DNA from 2 places in the Planococcus donghaensis genome. Region 2 is predicted to be linked to the other one. Evidence: a T-box and tRNA genes for the amino acid it is inferred to sense, from the RefSeq annotation. Region 2 holds a T-box; the other holds one or more tRNA genes.
What was found. A T-box is a leader RNA that pairs with one kind of tRNA and senses whether it is charged. The one in region 2 lies ahead of BCM40_RS06640 (valine--tRNA ligase), so its partner is inferred to be a tRNA-Val.
Positions count from the first base shown of each region.

Region 1: it has a tRNA-Val gene. The T-box ahead of BCM40_RS06640 (valine--tRNA ligase) is inferred to sense a tRNA for this amino acid. The anticodon was not compared.

Region 1 covers NZ_CP016544.1:6,140-9,359, forward strand. Annotated here, with positions in the region: gene BCM40_RS16145 (citrate synthase/methylcitrate synthase) at 1-753, shown strand, start outside; tRNA gene BCM40_RS16150 (tRNA-Ala) at 824-896, opposite strand; tRNA gene BCM40_RS16155 (tRNA-Lys) at 928-1,000, opposite strand; tRNA gene BCM40_RS16160 (tRNA-Gln) at 1,012-1,086, opposite strand; tRNA gene BCM40_RS16165 (tRNA-Tyr) at 1,106-1,188, opposite strand; tRNA gene BCM40_RS16170 (tRNA-Val) at 1,209-1,284, opposite strand; tRNA gene BCM40_RS16175 (tRNA-Glu) at 1,289-1,363, opposite strand; tRNA gene BCM40_RS16180 (tRNA-Thr) at 1,420-1,492, opposite strand; rRNA gene rrf (5S ribosomal RNA) at 1,535-1,650, opposite strand; rRNA gene BCM40_RS16190 (23S ribosomal RNA) at 1,726-3,220, opposite strand, start outside.
Region 2 covers NZ_CP016543.2:1,326,644-1,329,863, forward strand. Annotated here, with positions in the region: gene hemL (glutamate-1-semialdehyde 2,1-aminomutase) at 1-571, shown strand, start outside; T-box leader at 1,314-1,534, shown strand; gene BCM40_RS06640 (valine--tRNA ligase) at 1,585-3,220, shown strand, end outside.

The DNA of each region.
Region 1 (3,220 bases), on a different replicon from region 2:
TCTTCTCAAGAACAAGCCATTGCACTTACAGCAGCGTTACCGGTAATGACCGCAGCTTTTTACCGCATTCAAAATGGACAGCAACCCGTTGAACCGAGAGATGATTTAGGACACACCGCTAATTATCTTTGGATGATCAACGAACAACTGCCTTCTGCTGTGCAAACAGAAGCGCTCGAAACGTATTTAAAACTAACGATGGAACATGGCATGAATGCTTCAACGTTTGCGGCACGTGTTACCATTTCAACGGAGTCCGACTTAGTATCCGCCATCACCTCAGCTCTTGGCACCATGAAAGGCCCTCTTCACGGGGGTGCCCCGTCAGGCGTTATCGATTTACTGGATACGATAAAAACGGAAGATCGCATCGCTCCAATTATTGAAGAAAAATTAAATAATGGAGAAAAAATTATGGGCTTTGGTCACCGAGTTTACCGGACAGAAGATCCACGGTCCATCATCCTTCGAAAAAAATGCCTAGCGCTTCAAGGAGAAGATGCGTGGCTCGATTTAGCAGTGACAGCAGAAGCCTATATTGTTAAAAAGCTCAATAAACAAAAGCCTGGTCGGGCACTTTACACCAATGTAGAATTTTATGCAGCAGCGATTATGCGATCTATTGAGATGCCGACTCAATTGTTTACACCCACTTTCAGTGTGGCGCGCATCGTGGGATGGACAGTTCATACAATCGAACAACAAGAAAACAACGTCATCTTCCGTCCACAGTCCGAATACATCGGAACCTAAAAAAAACCCGTATCCAAATGAATGGATACGGGTTTTTTACACATGGATAGTACAAATACACATGGAACAATGGAGCCTAGGGGGCTCGAACCCCTGACCTCGTCACTGCCAGCGACGCGCTCTCCCAGCTGAGCTAAGGCCCCGCGCTGAACAGGCGCAAGGATGTTAAAAGAATGAGCCATGAAGGATTCGAACCTTCGACCCTCTGATTAAAAGTCAGATGCTCTACCAGCTGAGCTAATGGCTCACAATAAAAAATGGCTGGGGTACCTGGATTCGAACCAGGGCATGACGGGATCAAAACCCGTTGCCTTACCGCTTGGCTATACCCCATCGGTACTCATAATAAAACTGGTGGTGGGGGCAGATTCGAACTGCCGAACCCGAAGGAGCGGATTTACAGTCCGCCGCGTTTAGCCACTTCGCTACCCCACCGTATACAGTTATGAAAAGAATGGTGGAGGATGACGGGATCGAACCGCCGACCCTCTGCTTGTAAGGCAGATGCTCTCCCAGCTGAGCTAATCCTCCAAAATGGTGACCCCTACGGGATTCGAACCCGTGTTACCGCCGTGAAAGGGCGGTGTCTTAACCGCTTGACCAAGGGGCCTTGCATAATAAAATCGTTTATTTCATTCCCTATTAGAGAAACCTTGTAAAAACAAAAGCTTCCAACCGGATTCGAACCGGTGACCTCTTCCTTACCATGGAAGCACTCTACCTGCTGAGCTATGGAAGCAAGGTAAAAGAATCATTAGGAATAAAAAATAAACATAGAATAGCCCAGCGACGTCCTACTCTCACAGGGGGAAACCCCCAACTACCATCGGCGCAAAAGAGCTTAACTGCCGTGTTCGGGATGGGAACGGGTGTGGCCTCTTTGCCATCATCACTGGACTATTTGGTTGAGTGCTTGTTCACTCAAAACTGGATAAACGACATTGGAACGGGCAAGTCTTCGTGTACATGGTTTTGGTTAAGTCCTCGATCGATTAGTATTCGTCAGCTGCACATGTCGCCACGCTTCCACCTCGAACCTATCTACCTCATCGTCTTTGAGGGATCTTACTTGCTTGCGCAATGGGAAATCTCATCTTGAGGGGGGCTTCGTGCTTAGATGCTTTCAGCACTTATCCCGGCCACACATAGCTACCCAGCGATGCCCTTGGCAGAACAACTGGTACACCAGCGGTGTGTCCATCCCGGTCCTCTCGTACTAAGGACAGCTCCTCTCAAATTTCCTGCGCCCGCGACGGATAGGGACCGAACTGTCTCACGACGTTCTGAACCCAGCTCGCGTACCGCTTTAATGGGCGAACAGCCCAACCCTTGGGACCGACTACAGCCCCAGGATGCGATGAGCCGACATCGAGGTGCCAAACCTCCCCGTCGATGTGGACTCTTGGGGGAGATAAGCCTGTTATCCCCGGGGTAGCTTTTATCCGTTGAGCGATGGCCCTTCCATGCGGAACCACCGGATCACTAAGCCCGTCTTTCGACCCTGCTCGACATGTACGTCTCGCAGTCAAGCTCCCTTCTGCCTTTACACTCTGCGAATGATTTCCAACCATTCTGAGGGAACCTTTGGGCGCCTCCGTTACTCTTTAGGAGGCGACCGCCCCAGTCAAACTGCCCGCCTGACACTGTCTCCCAAGCCGATCAGGCTTGTGGGTTAGAATTTCAATACAACCAGGGTAGTATCCCACCGACGCCTCCTCCGAAGCTGGCGCTCCGGGCTCTAAGGCTCCTACCTATCCTGTACAAGTTGCACCAAAATTCAATATCAGGCTACAGTAAAGCTCCACGGGGTCTTTCCGTCCTGTCGCGGGTAACCTGCATCTTCACAGGTACTATAATTTCACCGAGTCTCTCGTTGAGACAGTGCCCAGATCGTTACGCCTTTCGTGCGGGTCGGAACTTACCCGACAAGGAATTTCGCTACCTTAGGACCGTTATAGTTACGGCCGCCGTTTACTGGGGCTTCAATTCGCACCTTCGCTTGCGCTAAGCACTCCTCTTAACCTTCCAGCACCGGGCAGGCGTCAGCCCCTATACGTCACCTTACGGTTTTGCAGAGACCTGTGTTTTTGCTAAACAGTCGCCTGGGCCTATTCACTGCGGCTCTCTCGGGCTATACACCCTACCAGAGCACCCCTTCTCCCGAAGTTACGGGGTCATTTTGCCGAGTTCCTTAACGAGAGTTCACTCGCTCACCTTAGAATTCTCTTCTCGCCTACCTGTGTCGGTTTGCGGTACGGGCACCTCCCGCCTCGCTAGAGGCTTTTCTTGGCAGTGTGAAATCAGGGACTCTGAGACTCAGTCTCTTGCCATCACAGCTCAACGTATCAGGAATGGGATTTGCCTCATTCCACGCCTCACTGCTTGGACGTGCACAACCAACGGCACGCTCACCTTATCCTTCTGCGTCCCCCCATTGCTCAAACGGCGGGGAGGTGGTACAGGAATA
Region 2 (3,220 bases):
TGAAGTAATGACAGGATTCCGTGTTGGCTATAACTGTGCACAAGGCTATTACGGCGTAACGCCTGATATGACTTGCCTTGGCAAAGTAATTGGCGGCGGTTTACCAGTTGGCGCATTCGGAGGTAAACGTGAAATTATGGAGCAAGTTGCACCGAGTGGTTCGATATACCAAGCGGGTACATTGTCAGGTAATCCACTTGCTATGCGTGCTGGCTTTGAAACACTTTCTCGCTTATCAGAAGAAAGCTACAACACGTTCATCGAACGCGGCGATCAACTTGAAAAAGGATTCCGCGAAGCCGCAACAAAATACAACATCCCGCATACAGTTAACCGTGCAGGATCAATGATCGGCGTATTTTTCACAAACGAAGACGTAGTTGATTTCGAATCAGCAAAAACGTCAGACCTTGAACTGTTCGCAAATTATTACCGCTTAATGGCGGAAGAAGGCATTTACTTGCCACCATCCCAGTTTGAAGGCATGTTCCTATCGACTGCCCATACGGAAGAGCATATCGCAAAAACCGTAGAAGCATTCCATACCGTATTTGCTAAACTCGCACGCTAATAAAATAAGTAGAGCTACCCTAAAAAGTTATGTAAGTAACTAATTGGGGTAGCTTTTTTGTGTGTTGAGTTTTCGGTTGTAGGAAATCGTTGTTTTCCGTTCCAATGCTCGCTTTCCGCGGACACGGCCTCAGCCGCTTCACTCACTGCGTTCGCTCCAGGGTCTTCAGCTCGTGTTATTTCCGCAGGAGTCGAGCATCTGCACTCCAAACAACTAGGCGTATTACTTTAATAGAAAGTTGTCTTGCTGAATAAAAGTAATATTTTTTAATAAGGTACCATTCTAAAATAATGATGAAACAATCCTCGTAAGCCACTTCGTTTTTTAACACATAAGCGACCGAAGCGGAATAAGAAAGCGACACAACCTACCCAAACCACTCCATAAAAGATGTCTACTCACTAAGCTTCGGCGCGTCCAAGGGCTAGGCGAAGCTAGAAGACAGGTGTTCTTCCTGGCTTCTGGCGGGAGCCATGCCCAAAGCGTCCGAAGCGGAATAAGAAAGTGACACAATTTCCCAAACAATCCCACAAATAGATGTCCACACTCTAAGCTTCGGCGCGTCCAAGGGCTAGGTGAAGCGAAAAGACCGGTGCACTTCCGGGCTTATCGCGTGAGCCATGCCCAAAGCGATTCTCACTATCTCCATCCTCATAATCCCGTAAAATTCTAGCTCCCTTCAAGAACTTCAAAATAACTTGACGCAAAAACCTTCTATTGAGTACAATAAGAGTAATTAGATATTCATGCGTTGATGAGGATAGTAGGGTATACGGGCATTTCAGAGAGAGGACCATTTGGTGAGAGGTCTTTATGGCGTATAGTTGAATGTCACCTCGGAGCAGTTGCCGTGAAAAGAGTAGCGGGAACCGGACTTAACATCCGTTATGAAACTTGAGAGCCAGGTCTGTAACTAGACCTGTGTATAAAGGTGGTACCGCGAAAAACTCCTTCGTCCTTTAAAGACGACAGGAGTTTTTTGCGTTCTACCAGAAACTAAAGGAGGAATTCCCATGACTGAACAAATGTCCACAAAGTACGATCCGCAATCGATTGAGAAAGGCCGTTACGATTGGTGGGTCGACCAAAAATTCTTTGAAGCCAAACCAGAAAGCGGCAAAACGCCGTATACCATCGTGATTCCTCCGCCAAATGTTACCGGCAAACTACACTTAGGTCACGCGTGGGATACTACATTACAAGACATCATGACGCGCATGAAACGCATGCAAGGCTTTGACGCACTATGGCTTCCAGGAATGGATCATGCAGGGATTGCTACACAAGCTAAAGTAGAAGGCAAACTCAAAGAAGAAGGCCGTTCACGTTATGATTTAGGACGTGAAGCGTTTCTTGAAGAATCATGGAAATGGAAAGATCAATACGCAGGTCATATTCGTGAGCAATGGGCAAAATTAGGTCTCGGACTTGATTATTCGCGTGAGCGCTTTACATTAGATGACGGATTGTCAAAAGCAGTACGTGAAGTATTCGTAAAATTATACGAGAAAAAACTTATTTATCGTGGCAAATACATCATCAACTGGGACCCGAATACGCAAACTGCAATTTCAGATATTGAAGTGATTCACAAAGACGTAAAAGGTGCTTTTTATCATATGCGTTATCCGCTTGCAGACGGCAGTGGACATATTGAAGTAGCGACAACACGTCCAGAAACAATGCTTGGCGATACAGCGGTCGCGGTTCACCCGAAAGACGATCGCTATAAGCAGTTAATCGGCAAAAAAGTTATTTTGCCAATCGTGGGACGCGAAATTGAAATTGTTGCAGACGATTACGTGGATCGAGAATTTGGAAGTGGTGCCGTTAAAATCACACCAGCTCATGACCCGAATGACTTTGAAATTGGGAACCGTCACAATTTAGAGCGCGTACTTGTTATGAACGAAGATGGATCAATGAACGAAAACGCGGGCAAATACGAAGGCTTAGATCGCTTTGAATGCCGTAAGCAAATCGTAAAAGACTTACAAGACATGGACGTGTTGTTCGAAATTGAAGAGCATATTCATTCTGTTGGTCACTCTGAGCGTAGCGGAGCTGTAGTAGAGCCTTACCTATCAACACAATGGTTTGTTGATATGCAACCATTAGCTGCTGCATCTGTAGAAGCGCAAAAAAATGGCGACGGTGTTAATTTTGTACCAGATCGTTTTGAGAAAACGTATTTACACTGGATGGAAAACATTCGCGACTGGTGTATTTCTCGTCAATTGTGGTGGGGGCATCAAATTCCAGCTTGGTATCATAACGAAACAAATGAAATTTACGTAGGGCACGAAGCACCAGCTGACGCTGAAAACTGGACACAAGACGAAGATGTGTTAGACACGTGGTTCTCATCTGCTTTATGGCCATTCTCGACTCTTGGCTGGCCAGAAGAAAACGATGATCTTAGCCGTTACTACCCAACGGATGCATTAGTTACAGGTTATGACATCATCAACTTCTGGGTATCACGCATGATTTTCCAAGCATTAGAATTTACCGGTGAAAAACCGTTTAAAGACGTGTTGATTCACGGGTTGGTTCGTGATGCTGAAGGGCGTAAAATGTCGAAGTCACTAGGTAACGGGGTTGACCCAATGGACGTGATTTCTCAGTACGGAGCAGATTCGCTGCGGT